Regions from separate parts of the Mesorhizobium sp. WSM4308 genome, predicted to be linked through region 4. Evidence: riboswitches for the same ligand, from Rfam matches in the RefSeq annotation. Region 4 holds a riboswitch; each other region holds the start of a gene.
The links. Region 4 has a riboswitch for cobalamin ahead of CK227_RS21060 (CbtB domain-containing protein). Riboswitches for the same ligand answer to the same signal wherever they lie in the genome.

Region 1 (4,490 bases), on a different contig from region 4:
GAGAGCCTGGCCTGCCCGCAGGATCGCCGGACCCATGCGATCGAAGAAAATGAACGGCCCGACCAGCCGCCGCCTGGCGGTCGGCAGCGCGCGACGCACCTCGAAGCCGCCAATGTCCTTGGCGTTCGGGATGACCATCAACTCGATCTGGTCGCTGGCAAAGGCGTCGCCGGCTTCAGGGTCTTTCCCGGGAAAGAAGCTCATGGACTCTCCTTGTCAGCGGTCGAGGGCCACTTGGCGGCATCAGGCAAAGCGGATCGCCGCCTTTGCCCGCAGTTTGGCCGCCACCTCTTCGCGATTGCGCGGATGCTGGTTGGTTTCAAGCGAATCGAGGAGTTCACGCGCCGATGCCGCGATGGCTTCGACCGCATGATCGAACGCATGCTGGTTCTGTTTCGACGGTCGTGTCGTTCCGCTCAGCTTGCGGACGAACTGAAGGGCTGCGTCGCGCACTTCGTCATTGGTTGCGGGCGGGTCAAAATTGAACAGGGTCTTGATGTTTCTGCACATCGCTTCCGTATCTCCTTTTGTCCTGGAGCCGTTTCAATCGGGACGAGCTTAATTCTCAACCATGATCGTGTCCAAAAACCGGAAAGGCTGCTCCGTGCCTCAGTCCGCGTCGAGCGGTTCTGTTCCGACCGGCTTGCCGTCGCGCGACAGCCTGATCTTCTCGACCTTGTCCTCGGCGGCCTTCAGCAGCCGGTCGCAATGCGCCTTCAGCGCCTCGCCGCGCTCGTAGATCTTGATCGACTGGTCGAGCGGCACGTCGCCACGCTCCAGATCATCGACGATCTTCTCCAGCGCGTCGAGCGCCTGCTCGAAGCTCATCGCCTTGATGTCTTCGTTGGTTTCACCAGCCATCATTCATCCTTTCATCAGTCGCCCGACATGGGCGGCGACCGAAAATGCCAGTCCTTGCAGATCGTAGCCGCCCTCGAGCAGGCTGACGAGCCGGTTGCCGCTGTGGCGCGCGGCGCGCTGCATCAGCTGGCCGGTCGCCCAGTCGAAATCGTCCTCGGTCAGGTTGATCTCGGCCAGCGGATCGCGGTGATGCGCGTCGAAACCGGCCGAGATGATGATCAGGTCAGGCGCGAAATTGTCGAGCGACGGCAGCACCCGCGACAGGAAGGCATCGCGAAACACCTCGCTGCCGGTCTGCGGCGCCAAGGGCGCGTTGACGATGTTGCCGGCCCCGGTCTCGGTCTTCGCGCCAGTGCCGGGATAAAGCGGCATCTGGTGCGTCGAGCAATAGAGAACCGAGGGATCGTCCCAGAAAATATCCTGCGTGCCGTTGCCGTGATGCACATCCCAGTCGACGACGGCGACACGCTCGGCGCCATGCTTCTTCTGCGCATAGCGAGCGGCGATCGCCGCCGTGTTGAAGAAGCAGAAGCCCATCGCGGTGGTCTTCTCTGCATGGTGGCCGGGCGGCCTTGCGGCGACGAAGACGTTGTCGGCGCGGCCTGCAAAGACGTCGTCGACGGCGGCGTTGGCCGCGCCGATCGCGGCGATCACCGCCTGCCAGCTCTTCGGGCTGGCGGTGGTGTCGGCATCGATGCGGGCAATACCCTCCTCGGGAATGGCGGCACGCACACGGGCGACGAAATCGGCGGGGTGCGCGTAGAGGATGGTGGCCTCGTCGCCCTCCGGCGCCTTGACACGATCGAGCGCGGCAAAAGCCTCGTCGTCGAGCACGCGCTCGATGGCGCGCAAGCGGTCCGGCCGTTCGGGATGCCCGGGCGGCGTGATGTGTTCGAGGAAGATCGGATGGGTGTAGAGACGGGTTGTCATGCTCCCTATCTAGTGCCCCGGTGCCGCGATGGCCATGCATTGCCTCTCGATCGCTGGGGAAAATCGCGCCTGCGTCCATTGGCGCCGCCGCGGGGATTGGCGCGGCCGAGGCTTCGGCGTAAGGTCGCGCCACTGCCTGGTGCTCGCCGCAAGCGGGAGAATCGGGAACACGGTTGAATTCCGTGGCGTGCCCAACGCTGTGAGGGGGACCGCGCCGGTAACTGCCACTGTCGATGACGGGAAGGCACCGGACGCGGGTTGATCCCGAGCCAGAAGACCGGCCTGGCAGGCATCGTCATCCGCATGGTCAGGCGGCTGGCATCAGAGCAAACTGCGTCCAGTTGGATGCACAAAGTGCGCTCTGACGGTGTGGAACTATTGCAATCGCAAGGGGACGAGCGATGCCGGAACACATGACCGCTCCTGTGGGCGACGGATTTGACCAGACGGCGCGCGACGCGGTCTATCGCGCCATGTTCACGCGGCGCGACGTGCGCAGCCATTTCCTGCCCGACGCGCTCGACGACGAGGTGTTGGCGCGGCTTCTGCTTGCCGCCCATCACGCGCCATCGGTCGGCTTTATGCAGCCATGGAATTTCATCGTCATCCGCGACGCCGCGCGACGGGCAGAGGTGCGCGACCTGTTCCTGGCCGCGCGCGAACAGGAACTGCCTGAAATCGAGGAGGAACGACAGGCGCTCTACCGCAAGCTGAAGCTCGAAGGTATCTGCGAAAGCGCCCTCAACATCTGCATCACCTGTGACCGTCGGCGCTCGCAAGGCTCGCCACTGGGCCGCTGGCACAATCCGGAAATGGATCTCTACAGCACGGTCTGCGCGGTGCAGAATTTCTGGCTGGCCGCGCGTGCCGAAGGCGTCGGCGTCGGCTGGGTCAGCATCATCGAGCCGCAAGCGTTGAAGAGCCTGCTGGCCATTCCCGAGCATGTGACGCCCGTCGCCTATCTCTGCGTCGGCCGTGTTTCCGAGTTCGCATCCAAACCAGACCTGGAAACGCATGGCTGGGGCCGGCGGCTGCCGCTGCCCGACCTGATCATGAGCGAGACTTTTTGCGGGCAAGGCGAGGCGCCACTGAAATCGACCGTGGCCCGCCTCAACGCCTCCGATGTCGCGCCGGCGACGACCTGCCCAGCCGATCAGTTCGTCGCGCCGGCCGTGCCCCAGCGCGAGCCACCAAAGGAGGCCAGCGCCTTGTCCTTCAGCTCCCTGAACTTCGACGACGCCTCGGCCAGCCTGATATCCCAGGCCGGATCGGGCACCTGGCCGGCGATGGTCTTGAAATAGACCTGCATCAGGCAAGCGATGGCGAAGGGCTCGATGAAGGCCGCCTTGAAGGCCCAGGCAAAGACGATGGCAAGCACGAAGGCCCAGCCGGCGAGTTGTCCGGGCATGATGAAGAGAACGGCGCTGGCCGGAGCCAGCATCAGCAGGAAGATGACGAAAGACACGCCCCACATGATGACCGCCAGCCAGACGGCGTTCTTGACCATGGTCTTGCCGTTCTGGGCGTAGAGCACGACGCCTTGCCGCGCCGTCTCGAAGGGTGAGGACGAGTTGATGCGGATGTTGTAGCCGAGGATGATCTCGTCGACATAGGTGAGCGACAGGCGGATCACCGTGTTGATGAAGGAGACCAGACCGCTCAGGCCCGGAATGGGCAGGAAAGCAGCGATGCCGCCGAGCAGGCCGGTGATGGCGCGGATGGCGCCCTTGACCAGCTGGTCGACGACGAAAAGGATGTTGGCCTCGGCGAAACGCTCGGTCACGACCTGCCTGGCATAGGCGATCTGGTTCTGGCCGTCGGGGACATCCCGGCCGTCGATCAGATGGACCATCACGGCGATATGGCCGGCCTTGACGACGTAGAGGATATATTCGCGGATCCAATAGACGGCGATCGAAACCACGCCGAAGCCGACCACGCCGCCCCACAGGGCAAAGGACATCGGCCCGTCGGGATCCGTGGAGATATGGCCGACGCCATAGCCGACCGACGCTCCCGTGCCGGTCGCCACGATATAGGCAAGCGTGATGCCGAAATAGACGATCATGCGAAAGACAATGAAAGGCCAGGTCCGCATCATGATGGACACCGACCTGCCGATATCGAAATCCCACATGCCCGAATCTCCCCTCAGAGATGGCTGGGAAGGATGCGCTCACCCCGAGGATTGTCAATCATGAGCGGTGGACAGCGGTGCGCAACGGGGATTTAGCTCTGTTTCGACGCTGGTTTTCTGAGCAGTCCTTCGAGCAATTGCTTGAACGCCGCAACCACGATCTTCGACGTCGCTTCGGGGTCGTTCGAATTGGCGATCCGCTGCGCCGCCTGGCTGCTCGCCCCGTTGATCAGCCGCGCGGCGGTCTCGGGGTCGACGCCCGGGACGACCACCCCTTCCCCCTGCAGCGCGGTCAGATGATCGGTCATTGAACCGACGCAGGCATTGGCATTCGACCATTGCGCGGGATCGCCCAGTACGGCCGGACCGTCGCGGAACATAATGCGCTGGATTTCCGGCTCCAGCGCCATTTCGATATAGGTCGTGCACTCGTCGACGAAATGCTGCCAGCGGGTCGGCGCTCTCGACGCGACCTCATTGACCCGAGCAGCCATCTCGCCGTCGATTTCGGCGATAACCGCCTCCAGCAGTCCCTTTTTGTCGCCGAAATGGTGGTAGAGGG
Region 2 (4,490 bases), on a different contig from region 4:
CGGCAACCGAGACGAGAATTGCCGTCGAAAAGGCGGCGACGAGAAACGTCGCCCTGCGCATCCGCGCCACCGGCACGCCAAGGCTTTCGGCGGCACTTTCACCCGCAAGGAAGGCGTCCAGCCTGCGGTGGTTCCACACCCCGTAGGCTGCAATCGTGCCGGCGCCCAAGGCGCCTAGCCAGACATTGTCCCAGCGCGCCAGCCCGAGCCCGCCCATCGTCCAGAACAGCACCGAGTGGGCGGCGCGCTGGTCGCCGGCAAAAACTAGATAGTTGGTCAAGGCCGTGAACAGGAAGGAAACGGCAAGGCCGGCGAGGATCAGCCGTTCGGGCCCCTGCCCCCTCACCCGCGCGACCAGCAGCAGGACGATGCAGGCGGCCAGTATGCCGCCGGTGAAGGCAGCGACCGGCAAGGTCCAGATGCCGAAAGTGTCACCAAAGACGGTGATGACGGAAACGGCACCGGCCGCCGCCCCCGACGACAGGCCGAACAGGAAGGGATCGGCAAGATCGTTGCGGGTCACCGTCTGCAGCAACGCGCCTGTTATGCCGAGGCCGCCGCCGACACAGACCGCCAGGATCGTGCGCGGCAGCCTGAGATCGACGACGATCTTGCCGGCCGGGCCAGACACCTGGTGTTCGTTCAATCCGACGGCCTGGCCAAGCGAGGCGATGACGTCGGTGAGTGGGATCAGCGTCGAACCATAGGCGATCGACAGCAGCACGAGGGCGACGATCGCCATCGTGCCCGCCACCATCGCTAGCGCGAATGCCTTGTGTCCCGAAAGCGCGCCGGATTTATGCCCAGGGGCAACAAGCATCAGAACGCTTCCGGATGCATCGCCCTGGCGATCTTGCCGATCGCCTCGATGTTTGCCGGCCCGGGCGTCAGTTCGGCATAGCGCAGCGCCACGAAGCGCTCGTTCTTGACCGCGTCCGTCTCCTTCATCGCCGGGTGCGCCTTCAAGAAATCGAGCAGTTTCTTGTAGCCGCCGCCATCCTGGTAATCGAGCAGGATGAGGAACTGCGGATTGCGCGACGCCACGGTTTCCCAGTCCGTGTTGCCCCAGCTGGTGTCCATGTCGGCCATGATGTTGTCCCCACCCGCGGCCGCGATCATGGCGCTCGGAATGGCGAATTTGCCTGATGTGAACGGCTTGTCCTCGCCGGAATCATAGAGGAATACTCGCGTCCCCTTGCGGTCGCCAACCTTGGCGATGATTTCCGCGAGTTGCGCCTTCCAGCCGGAGACAAGCTTCTCCGCGTCCGCGTCCTTGCCGAAGATCTTGCCCAGCTTTTCGACATCGCCATAGAGCAGGTCCATCGAGGCGGCCGGACGGTTCTTGTCGAGATGGACGCAGCTTTCGGTCAGCACCAGCGTCTTGATGCCGTGCGGGGCGAGCGTGTCGGGCGTCACGTCGCCACCCGGCTTCATGCCATAGTACCAGCCGGCGAAGAAGAAATCGGGCTCGACGGCGACGAGGTTTTCGAGCGTCGGGTATTTGGGCGCCAGTTCCGGGATGGAACCCTGCTCGGCCTTGAACTCGGGGCCGACTTTGTACCATCCGGTGATGCCGGTCAGGCCGACGATCGACGGCTGCAGCTTCAGCGCGAAGGCCATTTCGGCCATGTTGAGATCATGGATGACGGCGCGCTTGGGCGGCGCGTCGAAGGTCAGCGGCTTGCCGCAGCTGTCGACGGTGACCGGGAAGGCGAAGGCTGCCGGGGCCAGCAGCAAGAAGACGAGCGCCAGGGCGAGGCGTTTCACGGATTTTGCTCCTTGGCTGAACAGTGTCGGATGAGGGATGGGCTCGATCAGGATGGCGGCGCGGCGCGGTTCGGAACATCGAACACCGTGAGTTCGCGGTCTTCGGTCGGATGGCGCAGGCGAAACACGTCGACGCCGAAAATCTCGCGGATCAGCTTTTGCGTCAGCGCTTCGCGGGGTGCCGCCAGCGCATGCAGCCGCGCCTCGTTCATCACCGCGACCCTGGTGGCGAAGGGCGCCACCAGAGCCAGATCGTGCAGCACGGCGATCACCGTCATGCCGAAGCCGGCCACGAGCTCGAGCAGCTCGCCGCGGGCGCGCGGATCGAGATGGTTGGTCGGCTCGTCGAGGAACAGCACTTTCGGTTGCTGCGCGATGGCGCGCGCCAGTTGGGCGCGCTGGCGTTCGCCGCCCGACAGCGAGCCGATGGTGCGGCCAAGCAGCGGCAACAGGCCGGTCCGGCGCAACGCGTCGACGACGATGTCGCGCTCCTCGCTCCTGCGTCTCAGGCCGGCATGCGGGACGCGGCCGAGCTCGACATAGTCGATCACCGCCAGCCGCGGGTCCGGCTGGTCGGTCTGGCCGACGACGGCGATATGCAGGGCCCGCTCGGCGGTCGCGATACGGTCCAGGCGGCGCCCGCCAAGCTTCACCTCGCCCGCACTTGGCCTGAGCATGCCCGACAGCATGCGCAGCAGCGTGGTCTTGCCGGCGCCATTGGGGCCGATGATGGCAAGGCGATCGCCCGAGGCCACCGACAGGCTGACGGTGTGGACCAGATGCCGGCCATTGACCATGGCGCTGAGGTCGCGCGCTTCGAGGAGTGGCATTGTCATCGGCTGTTGCCCGGAAACTTGGCCGGCCCGGGAATGCGGGCCAGTGTCTTGCCGGCCAGTCGCGGCGGACGTTGTCCGGAATTGCACCAGCCGTCGGCGAGCGAGGCGTAAAGTCGGGCAAATCGCAGGAGATCGCCGGCGTCGGCCTCGGCGTCGATGGAGCCGAAGAGATAGGAGGCCTTGCCCGGCGCCTGGAAGGCCACCGTCAGCGGCCGCGCGCAGCCCGCCATGCATTCGACGCCTTCGACCGTGAAGCCATGCGCCACGGCGGGTTCATGGCAGGCTGCGAGCCGGGAGCGCAAATCCACGCAGAGGCTTTCGCCCGACCTGATGCCGGTCGGAACGTCGCGGCAAAGCGTGCACACGATGATACGATGATCGATGGCGCCGTCCAACTTTCCGTCACTTTCAAAACTGGCGACGGAAGGATGTTGGCGAGCCGGCCGACAAGACCGACGTCCACGCCTCCTCCCGGCACACCCCGTCCGGTCAACTCAGTTGATGGCAGGTCTCCTGGCTCGCGGGTCTCGGCGCAATCCAGCCTTCCCAGCCTTGCCGGCCAGTGGCATGTCGGATCTTGCTCACCGCTTACAGTTGCGGGGGCAGCCACGGCCTCGACCTTTTGAGGTCTCACCGTGTTCCCTTTTCACCCCTTGCCTTTCGGCGCGGGGACCATCAGGCACCCACCGTAGATTTCCGTCGATCGCATCGCAATGAGTTTTTTGCGACGCCGTCGCCACATGCTCCATATGTAATAACATTACGTTTGAAGCGATGTTTCGCGGCGATGTCAACCCCTGTCGTCGCGCAATGCGGCTTCGGCGCGGCTGCGGTTATTCAGCCGCGAGCGGTCACCAGGCAGCAGGCATGACACCTGGCCGCGGTCGCCGAGGAACCGGCCTATAGCTTTCTGAAAAAGCCTGACAGAATATTCGGACCCGCTTCGCCCGGCCGCAGTCTGATCCCGTCTTCAAAGCAATTCAGCGTCACGCATTCGAAGCCGTAATGCGCGAGGAGCGCCACCAGCGAGTCACGGTCGAAATGGTGCAGGTGCTCGTTGGGCAGACGCATGCGCCACGCCCGGAACCACGCTTCGCCGTCGGCGCCGAGTTCACGCCAGCGGCAGTAAGGGACGGCGATGGCCAAGTGGCGGGTCTGAAGGCGGGCGAGGAAACCCAGATCCGGAATGTGCTCGAGCACGTCGAACATGGCGACCAGATCCCACGAGCCGGCGAGCGCCTCGTCCCAATCGACAAAGCGGACGCCCTCGGGCAGCGGAAATCTGGTGATGTCGCAGCCGGCACAGTCGGCAACCCCGGTAATTTTGGCGGCCTCGACAAAGGTGCCGGTGCCATAGCCAATCTCCAGCACGGACCGCGGTAGTTCACCGGTGATCCCCAGCACCCAGCCAAGCCGCTGATAGCCGAGCTTGATGGTCCGGTCGCTCAGATCCTCGTAATAGGAAATGTGCTGCTTGTCGTATTTGATCGGTGTGACGTCGATCTGGTGAATCACGCCAAACCGGTCGGCCTCGTAATTATCCAGCATTCGCGCCCCCTTGGGATTACGGATCCTTACATGACGGGGCTAAACGCAAAGTAAGCGACTGGGGTGGCGGGCCGAAGCTGGCACGAGCACGACCAGATCTAGCAATAGCAAAAAAGCAAAGCCCCGCGCGGGGCCTTGCTGTCTCAACCTCAGCGCCGAGCTCTAATCGCCCCTCACTTCCCCATCAACTGCTTGGCATTCTCCGCCGTGATCGCCGTCGTCTCGACCGTTACCGTCGGCTCCACCGAGGTCGAGCAGTCGAGCAGGATCTTCTTCGACATCTCGATCGCTTCCTTCGCACCCGTCGGGTAGGTGAAGGTTGCCGCCCAGTCGCCCTTG
Region 3 (4,490 bases), on a different contig from region 4:
GACTTCTGCGCGTCGCCCGACGAATTGAGCAGCTTGTAGACAGGCGAGCCGCTCTCGCGGATCGAAGCCGTACGCGAGTTGTCAATCGAAGTTGCGGCGGGCGAAGTCACGGCGGGCTGGTTGGCGCCATTGGAACCAAAATTGTCGCTGCCCGCGAAAGCGCTGCCGGAGATGGCCAGAACGGCGGCGGCAGCAAGGATGATCTTGTTCATGTTAGTCTCCTGAATTTCTGGATTTCACGGGAATGGCCGGCATCGCCGCCATTCCCGTAAACCGGCATTACTTGCCGAAGAGGTTGCGGTCAGCGCCCTGCTGAGCAGGCAGCTGGGTGGCCGGAGCCGACTTGTCGACCGAAGCCGTGTAGGAATGGTCGGCCGCAGCGGCCGACTGGTTGGCACCGTTGGAACCGTAGTTGTCGCTGCCAGCGAAGGCGCTGCCGGAAATGGCCAGGACGGCGGCGGCAGCAAGGATGATCTTGCTCATGTTAGTCTCCTGAATTTCTCAAGGTCGGCCAGAGCGGCGGGCGAAAAGCCCGCTGTCGGCCGGGATCTGTTGTTAGTTGTTGCCGAAGAGGTTGCGATCGGCGCCCTGGGCAGGCGTCTGAGCAGCCGGCTCCGACTTGTTGGTCGAAGCGGTGTACGAGCTGTCGACAGCCGTGGCTGCGGCGGCATTCGAACCATAGTGGTCGCTACCAGCAAAGGCGCTGCCGGAAATAGCCAGAAGGGCGGCGGCAGTGAGAACAATCTTTTTCATTTTTGGTACTCCAGTATTTTTTCCGTCCGTCTAGCGGCGTGTCTTGGGATTGAAATCGCGTCGTTCGGACAGGCCCGATGTGGGAAAGCCAGTTCGCCGTTTCCAATCACGAAGTTGTTCCGTGTGGACCAAGAATCCACCACTTGAAATTGTGCCAGGGCTTCCGAGCCATGCATTTTTCTTGTTGATATCAACCACTTAGTAAACGCCAGCCGCAAGGTCACAGACTGTATCGGAGGTCCATCGTTCACACCGTCCTGCACGCACCGTCAACAGAAACGAACCGTTCGGTTCGATTTTAGAGTCTGCTAATAGTCACTTTTCGAAACCGTTAACCTCTTTTGCCCCAGTTCCGGGTCGATTTTGACAGCCGGCACAGCTATCGGCGGAGGCGATTTTCGTGACCGCTGCCCGTGACCTGATCGTTGCGCATGCGTGTCGCGCCGCATGGATACGATGTCGCTTTCATGCCGATGTCGCAAACGCTGTCGTGATTAGATCATGTCATCTCAGGTGCCGCTTCGTGACGACGGGGCGGAGAATTGGGAAGCCGGTCAAAATCCGGCGCTGCCCCCGCAACGGTGGTGGAGTTCAAGTCGCAACGGGAGACCACTGGGCAAAAGCCTGGGAAGGTGTCGCGACCGTCCGCAAGGACACTCCAGAGCCCGGAAACCAGCCCGAGATTTTTGAACTCGACTGATCGCGGTGGGCGGTCAAGAGGCGGATCGCGCGTGCCCGGCTTTCGCCGAGCTGCGTCTCATCCTTCCTCAATCACCACCAGTTCAGTCCTTGAAGTATGAGGACAGGACATGGATGCGCGCAACGATATGCTGAGGCTGTTGAATGGCCGCAGAGAGGGCTTCTCGCTCGAGCAGCCCTTCTATACCGATCCCGATTTCTTCAAGCTCGACATGGAGCTGATCTGGTATCGCGACTGGCTGTTCGTCGGCCATGATTGCGAACTGCCCAAGCCCGGCAGCTTCATCACCGTACAGATCGGCGACTACCCTGTCGTGCTGGTGCGCGATCAGCAGGGCAAGATCAACGCCTTCCATAATTCCTGCCGCCACCGCGGCAGCCGCGTCTGCAACACCGACAAGGGCATGGCCGCCAAGCTGGTCTGCCCCTATCACCAATGGACCTATGAGTTGGACGGAAGGCTGCTGTTTGCCCGCCAGATGGCAGACGGCTTCGACAAAAGCCAGTTCGGCCTGAAGCCGGTCGCCTGCGAAAGCGTGGCCGGCTATATCTTCATCTGCCTGGCCAAGGAACCCGCCGACTTCGCGCCGATGCGGGCGATGATCGAACCCTATCTCAAGCCGCACCGGCTCAGCGAAGCAAAGATCGCCTTCGAGAGCACGATCGTCGAGAAGGGCAACTGGAAGCTCGTCTGGGAAAACAACCGCGAGTGCTATCATTGCGCCGGCAATCACCCGGAACTGTGCAAGACCTTCCCGGAAGCCCCGACGGTGACCGGCGTGCAAGGCGCCGACAGAGATCCGGAAATGCTGGCACACTGGGCCAAATGCGAGGCGGCCGGGCTGCCGAGCAAGTTCCGCATCGATCCGGCCGGGCAATACCGCGCCACCCGCGCGCCGCTGCTGCGCGATGCGGTCAGCTACACGATGACGGGCAAGCGGGCGGTGAAGAAGAACCTGTCCGACAGCGTCTCGGCCGACCGCATCGGCTCCTTGCTGCTCTATCACTATCCGACGACGTGGAACCACATCCTCGGCGACCATGCCGTCACCTTCCGCGTGGTGCCGATCAGCGCCACGGAAACCGCGGTGACGACCAAATGGCTGGTGCACAAGGACGCAGTCGAGGGCGTCGACTACGATCTTGCCGAACTCACCCATGTCTGGACCGAGACCAACGACCAGGATCGCCGCATCGTCGAGGAAAACGCCTTCGGCATTCTGTCGCCGGCCTATGAGCCCGGCCCCTATTCGGAGCTGCACGAGGGCGGCGTGATCCAGTTTGTCGAATGGTACGCGTCCTTCATCGGCCCACGGCTTGCCGAAGACGGCCGGCCGGCTTTGCGCAGTGTCGCCTGAGAGGTTTGGGGATGAACGCGATGACGGATCTTGGCCTCTATCGCCATCTCGATCAGATGGCGCCCTGGAACGACAGGCTGCAGGTGCTGGAAGTGATCGGCGTCAGCGACGAGGCGCCTGACGTCAAGACCTTCACCTTCCGCTCCGACAACCAGACCTGGTTCCGCTACAAGCCGGGCCAGTTCGTGACGCTGGAACTGCCGACGTCGGACGGACCGCTGATGCGCACCTATACGCTGTCGTCGTCGCCGTCACGGCCGTTCTCGATCGCGGTGACGGTGAAGGCGCAGGCCGGCAGCATCGGCACACGCTGGATGTTCGAACACCTTGTGCCCGGATCGCACGTCAAGGCCTATGGGCCGAGCGGCGACTTTTCGCTGCACAGCCACCCGGCGGCCAAATATCTGTTCATCTCGGCCGGTTCCGGCGTGACGCCGATGATGTCGATGCTGCGTTGGCTGAACGATTGCGCGCCATGGACCGATGTCGGCTTCGTCAACTGCGCGCGGCGCGCCGAAGAGATCATCTTCCGCAAGGAACTCGAACTGCTCGGCGGCCATATGCCGGGCCTGTCGCTCGGCTTCATGATCGAGGAGCGGTCGAGCCGCGAGGGCTGGTATGGCCATATGGGCCGCATCGACGCGATCCGGCTGCCGCTGCTGGCGCCCGATTTCCGCGAACGCGAGATCTTCTGCTGCGGTCCGGATCCTTTCATGCGCGCCGTGCGCGGCATGCTTGAAGCCGCCGGCTTCGACATGACGAAATACCATCAGGAGAGCTTTGCCGCCCCCGCGGTTGAGGAAGTCCCGGCGCCGTTCGCATCGCCTGGGGAAGACGTTGCCGTTCCTATCGAGGCAACCCCGATCCGCTTCGCGCTTTCGGATGTCGATGCCGAGTGCATCGCCGGCCAGACCGTGCTGCAGACGGCGCGTTCCTCGGGTGTGCGGATCCCCGCGGCCTGCGAATTCGGCCTGTGCGGAACCTGCAAGGTGAAGAAAGTCTCCGGCGCCGTCGAGATGAGCCACAATGGCGGCATCCTCGATCACGAGATAGATGACGGCTTCATCCTCGCCTGCTGCTCGAAGCCGCTTTCGGCTCTCGAAATCGAGGCGTGACAGCGTCGGGCGGCCCCGGCGCGGCAGCCTTGCCAAGCAGTTGCGGCTGTTTCCAAGACCCTGGCGACCTCGGTAGGGCGCGCGTCAGGATCGGCTTATAAGGCGTTCTCGTTCGGCTTCGTCACCCGCCGCAGCGTCAGATTGATCCTGCCGCCGTTCTTGAGCAGCGCCGAGGTCGAGGGATAGATGCGGTCGACGCCGTGGAAGGCGAGACGGCCCTCGCCGCCGAGCACGACGACGTCGCCGCTCTTCAGCCTGAACGATTTGGTGGCGCCGTCGCGCGTCGTCTGGCCGACCCTGAACAGGCAATCGTCGCCCAGCGAGACAGAGACGACAGGCGCCGAGAAATCGGCCTCGTCGCGGTCCTGGTGCAGGCCCATCTTCGCGTCGGCCGTGTAGAAATTGATAAGACAGGCCTCCGGCGGATTCGGATAGCCCGACACCTGCCGCCAAAGATCGAGCAGGCCCTCTGGGATCGGCGGCCATGGCTCTCCGGTCAGCGGATGCGTCGGCTGGTAGCGATAGCCGCGCTCCTTGTCGGTGACCCAGCCGAGCAGGCCGCAAT
Region 4 (4,490 bases):
CGACGCGGTCGCCGAAAGCGGCAAACGCATCCTTCTCGCCGGTGTGCCATTTGCCCTTGATGAACTGCACGACGCCGACGCGCTTGCCGTAGCCAAGCATCCGCAGCGCCAGGCCGAAGGCAGCCGTGGTCTTGCCCTTGCCCGGACCGGTGTTGACGATCAGCAGGCCCTTTTCGACCGTCTTGCTCGCCACCTCGGCATCCTGCACCGCCTTGCGCTTGGCCATCTTGGCGCGATGGCGCTCTTCGTCCTTATTGTCGATGTCGGTCATGTCACTTCACCTTCAGCGGTAGCCCCGCCACCATCAGCAGCACCGTATCGGCGATCGCCGCGACCTGCTGGTTGAGCCGGCCGGCGTCATCGCGAAAACGGCGCGCCAGGGCATTGTCCGGCACGATGCCTTGGCCGACTTCGTTGGAGACCACGAACCATGGGCCGCGCGGCCGCGACAGCACATCCGCCAGCCGCCGGCACTCGGCGCCGACGTCGTGATCGGCCAGCATGTGATTGGTCAGCCACAGCGTCAGGCAATCGACCAGCACCGGCTGGTTGTCGGGCAAGGCCTCAAGGGCGCCGGAAAGGTCGAGCGGCGCGTCGATGGTCGTCCAGCCCGCGCCGCGCCGCGAGCGGTGCAGCGCGATGCGCTCGCGCATCTCGTCGTCATAGGCCTGCGCCGTGGCGATGTAGATCCATGGCGAAGGCAAGGCCGTCGCCAGGATTTCGGCGTGCGCGCTCTTGCCGGAGCGGGCACCGCCGATGATGAAGGTCAGCGAGCTTCGATCAGGCAAAGCTGTCGCGCAGGCTGGTCGCGGTGCCGGTGAAGCGTCCGCGCACAACGCCGACGACAGCGCCGAGCACCAGCCAGAACACTAGACGGGTGAGCGTTGAGGCCACGATGAACTGGTGATGCAAGCCTTCGGGGATTGGCGTCACGAAGCTATCGGGTTGCGGCGCGCCAACGATATGCGGCGCCACGATAAGAGCAATGCCAAGAAGGGCAAGAGGCAGTGACTTGCGGAACGCGATGAGCCCAAGGCCGGCGGCAGTCGCCACCACTGTCAAAGTCCACCAGATTTGGCGCTGCAAGAGATCGGCGTCAGGCATTGCCGGCAGTTTCGGCGGTAGGCCGAGCCCAGGTGCCAAAGTGAATATAGCGAAGCCAGCTAGGCCCCAGAAGACACCCTGCCGCCAGTTGCCGATACCGCCCATGAATTCGGAGACAGCGACCAGGATCAGCGCAAAACCGATACCGCTGACGATGTTGGCAAGGACATTGAAGGCGAAGCGCTCGAAACCGTCGGCCGGAGCCCAGCCTTCGTCCTCGACCGGGGCGGCCGCTTCCGCAGGAGCCGGGGCCGCGCCGCTCATGGCATTGTCAGCCGGAACGGCCGAGCTCATGGCGTTGTCGTTTGTGGTAACAGCGGCGTGGTCGTGGTGATGGCCGCCGCCGGCCTTTTCATAGACTTCCGCCTTCAGGATCAGTGGGTCGGTCGCGTAGGCTTGCATGCAGGCGAGCGCAATGCCCCCCACGAGCCCTGCGATCGCCGCGATGAACACGACGTTGCGAAACAAATTCATGATGTCAGGCCTTCGTCAGTGGCAGGGAAAACCCATCGAATGGCGATAGTCGTGAGCCGCATTGTGGACCGCATCGATATGCGAGAAGCCGACAAAGCCGATGATGAACGTGCCGAGCAGCGCGGCAAGCGCCAGCTGCATGAAGCGCGACTGCGAGGAGACGGAGGCGCCGAGGGAGACGGAAGCGGTATTCATATCTTGTCCTTTCACCCTCCACCCGAGGGCCTGTCAGTTTTGCCGTCGTCGGCAGGTCTCCTGGCTCACGGATCAGCGCCCTTCCCCACCTTCCCGAAGACGAATCTTCAGTGGCATATGGAGAGGACTACCGCACACAGTTGCGGGGGCAGCCACGGCATTGGGCAAGAATTTCGCCCGCACCGCATTCCCTCTTGGCTCCAAAACGGAACCGACGACTGCATGACTATAGGGAAAATCGCGACACGCGGCAAACCAAATTCCGCCGGCAAACAGCGCGATTGCGCCATGCCGTCTCCAGGCACGACAATTGACAATTCTCCTGACCGGGTGTCGGCTGGCCGCTTCACAGGAAGCCAGCCATGCAGCCCATTGCCGGTGAGCGCGCCCCTTACAATGGCCTGACCCAGGCCGAGCCGACCCTGCCCTCGTCGGCCTATTGGGACGGTGAGAGCTACCAGCGCGACCTCGACGCCATCTGGTACAAAAACTGGCTGCTCGTCTGCCGCGAGGCCGATCTGGCCCAGCCGCTGGCCTTCCGCAGGTTTCGCATCGGCACGCAGGACATCATCGTGCTGCGCGACGACACCGGCGCCCTGCGCGCCTTCCACAACACCTGCCGGCATCGCGGTTCGCAGCTTTGCCAGGAGAGCGAGGGCCGGCTGAAGGCGCGGCTGATCACCTGCCCCTATCATGCCTGGTCCTATTCGCTGCGCGGCGACCTCGTGCGCGTGCCGTCGAAATCGTTGCCGGACGGCTTCGACAAGGCCGACCATCCGCTCTACCGCGTCGCGCTCTCGGTGTGGCGCGGCTTCGTGTTCATCAATCTGCAGGAGGGTGCGGCGGACTCCGCGCAGGCATCCTTCGATCCTGCCTCCGGCAATCTCGGCAACTGGCCGCTGGAAACGCTGGTATCGGGCCATGTGCTGCGCAAGGTGATGCACTGCAACTGGAAGATCTTTTGGGAGAACTTCAACGAGTGCCTGCACTGCCCGGGCATCCACAAGGACCTGTCGCGCCTGGTGCCAATCTATGGCCGAGGTCTGATGAGCCGGCACGACGATCCCGAATGGACGCGCCACGCCGACAATGACGCGCCGGAGTTTTCCGGAGGCCTGCGTGCCGGCGCCGAGACCTGGTCGCGCGACGGCAAGACGCACGGGCCGGTCTTCTCCGGGTTGACGCCGGCCGAACGCGTCGCCGGCCAGACCTACGCCACCAGCCTGCCCTCAATGTTCATCGTCGGCCATGTCGACTATGTCAGGACGGTACGCCTGGTGCCGCTCGGTCCCGAACAGACGGAGCTTATCGCCGAATGGCTGTTCGCGCCCGAGGCGCTGGCCGCGACCGACATCGACAACATCGTCGCCTTCGGCACACAGGTGCTGGAAGAGGACGCCGCCATCTGCGAGGTCAACCAGAGGGGCCTGCGCTCGATGCGCCACCATGCCGGCGTGCTCATGCCCGAGGAGTATGACCTGCACCGTTTCCACAACTGGGTGCGCGAGCGCCACGCGGCACTTTGACCATGATCCTCACAGAGACTTCGGCAGGTAACGCCAAGTCACGAACCCGCAAACCGCCGCGAGCAGACCAAGCGTGACGAACACCGAGCCCAGCCCGAAGAAGGCGAGCACTACCGAATAGACAAGCGGCGGCGTCAGTTCGGAAAAATCGAGATAGGTGCGGTAGACCGCCGCCATCTGCGCCCGTTCATAGGAGCGCACCGAACGCATGAAGGCGGTCGAGCCCAGTGCGTCGAGCGCAATAGTGAAGAAGGCGCCGCACAGCAGGAAGACGCCGGTGAGCAGCGGCACGCTCTCTCCGACGACACCCGCCGCCAGAAGCATCGCCGACATGGCGAAATAAGCGAATGTCATGGTGCGCCGGCCGCCAAAGCGTTTTCCGGCCTTGCCCCAGAAGATCGCCATGAAGAGCAGTGCGTTGCCCCCCGAAACCAGCAGGCCGCCGGCCAGCTTGCCCTCGCCGGTGATCACCATGAACAGCGGCCCATAGACGAAGAACGTCGTCCAGAAGCAGGAGCGGCCGAAGGCGATCAGCCAGGCAAGCCTCAATCTGGGCTGCGCGACGAAGCGGCCGATATTGGCGAGCGGATTGGCTGGCCGTGTCTTGCCGGGCCGGATCGATGGGTTGTCGCCCAGGCGATAGGTCCAGAACAGCGCCAAGAGCGCCAGCGCGAACACCGCCACCGCACCATGCGCGGCATAGATGCCGAAGCGCGTGTAGAGGAAGATGCCGAGCGTCGGCCCACCGGTCCAGGCAAACATCGACCACGCCATGCGCAGCGATTCGGCCTGCATGAAGTCGGTCTTGCGGATGTGGTCCATGATGTAGAGGTTGAGCGTGATCGAAAGGGCGCTGGCGCCCATCACCCGGCAAAGCATGCCTGCCAATTGCCCGGCCAGCGTGTGGGTGACGAAGAACAGCGAGCCGATGGCGAGCAGGCAGGCGCCGGCGGTGTAGACCCAGCGCCGGGCAAAGCGGCGGATCAGCATCGGCATGAACAAGGTTACCGACAGGCCGAGCAGCGCCACGATGGTGTAGAGGATCGAGACGATCTGCTCATTGTGCAGGATCTCGTAGGCCTGGATCGGGATGACGCTCGACACCGTGGCGCGGGCAAAGGATTCGACCGCATAGAGCGAGGCGAAGGTGCGCGCATCCGCGGCCCTGAGGGCCGGGAGCCAGATTGGATG

Region 1: another riboswitch for cobalamin. It lies ahead of bluB (5,6-dimethylbenzimidazole synthase); the one in region 4 lies ahead of CK227_RS21060 (CbtB domain-containing protein).
Region 2: another riboswitch for cobalamin. It lies ahead of CK227_RS19975 (DUF1636 family protein); the one in region 4 lies ahead of CK227_RS21060 (CbtB domain-containing protein).
Region 3: another riboswitch for cobalamin. It lies ahead of CK227_RS03325 (aromatic ring-hydroxylating dioxygenase subunit alpha); the one in region 4 lies ahead of CK227_RS21060 (CbtB domain-containing protein).

Annotation. Positions count from the first base shown of each region.
Region 1 covers NZ_NSFW01000001.1:121,641-126,130, forward strand. The annotation lists gene CK227_RS00550 (pirin family protein) at 1-204, opposite strand, end outside; gene CK227_RS00555 (DUF2277 domain-containing protein) at 244-510, opposite strand; gene CK227_RS00560 (exodeoxyribonuclease VII small subunit) at 610-861, opposite strand; gene CK227_RS00565 (histone deacetylase family protein) at 865-1,791, opposite strand; cobalamin riboswitch at 1,912-2,092, shown strand; partial or broken gene bluB (5,6-dimethylbenzimidazole synthase) at 2,265-2,771, shown strand; gene CK227_RS00575 (hypothetical protein) at 2,945-3,928, opposite strand; gene CK227_RS00580 (TetR/AcrR family transcriptional regulator) at 4,021-4,490, opposite strand, start outside.
Region 2 covers NZ_NSFW01000010.1:144,954-149,443, reverse strand. The annotation lists gene CK227_RS19990 (iron ABC transporter permease) at 1-820, opposite strand, end outside; gene CK227_RS19985 (ABC transporter substrate-binding protein) at 820-1,767, opposite strand; gene CK227_RS19980 (ABC transporter ATP-binding protein) at 1,815-2,603, opposite strand; gene CK227_RS19975 (DUF1636 family protein) at 2,600-2,998, opposite strand; cobalamin riboswitch at 3,089-3,295, opposite strand; gene CK227_RS19970 (class I SAM-dependent methyltransferase) at 3,504-4,151, opposite strand; gene CK227_RS19965 (substrate-binding domain-containing protein) at 4,325-4,490, opposite strand, start outside.
Region 3 covers NZ_NSFW01000002.1:88,626-93,115, reverse strand. The annotation lists gene CK227_RS03340 (DUF680 domain-containing protein) at 1-212, opposite strand, end outside; gene CK227_RS03335 (DUF680 domain-containing protein) at 280-483, opposite strand; gene CK227_RS03330 (DUF680 domain-containing protein) at 556-753, opposite strand; cobalamin riboswitch at 1,248-1,449, shown strand; gene CK227_RS03325 (aromatic ring-hydroxylating dioxygenase subunit alpha) at 1,563-2,810, shown strand; gene CK227_RS03320 (hybrid-cluster NAD(P)-dependent oxidoreductase) at 2,831-3,925, shown strand; gene CK227_RS03315 (alpha-ketoglutarate-dependent dioxygenase AlkB) at 4,021-4,490, opposite strand, start outside.
Region 4 covers NZ_NSFW01000011.1:105,073-109,562, reverse strand. The annotation lists gene cobO (cob(I)yrinic acid a,c-diamide adenosyltransferase) at 1-271, opposite strand, end outside; gene cobU (bifunctional adenosylcobinamide kinase/adenosylcobinamide-phosphate guanylyltransferase) at 273-788, opposite strand; gene CK227_RS21065 (CbtA family protein) at 781-1,578, opposite strand; gene CK227_RS21060 (CbtB domain-containing protein) at 1,594-1,773, opposite strand; cobalamin riboswitch at 1,806-2,004, opposite strand; gene CK227_RS21055 (aromatic ring-hydroxylating dioxygenase subunit alpha) at 2,136-3,299, shown strand; gene CK227_RS21050 (MFS transporter) at 3,309-4,490, opposite strand, start outside.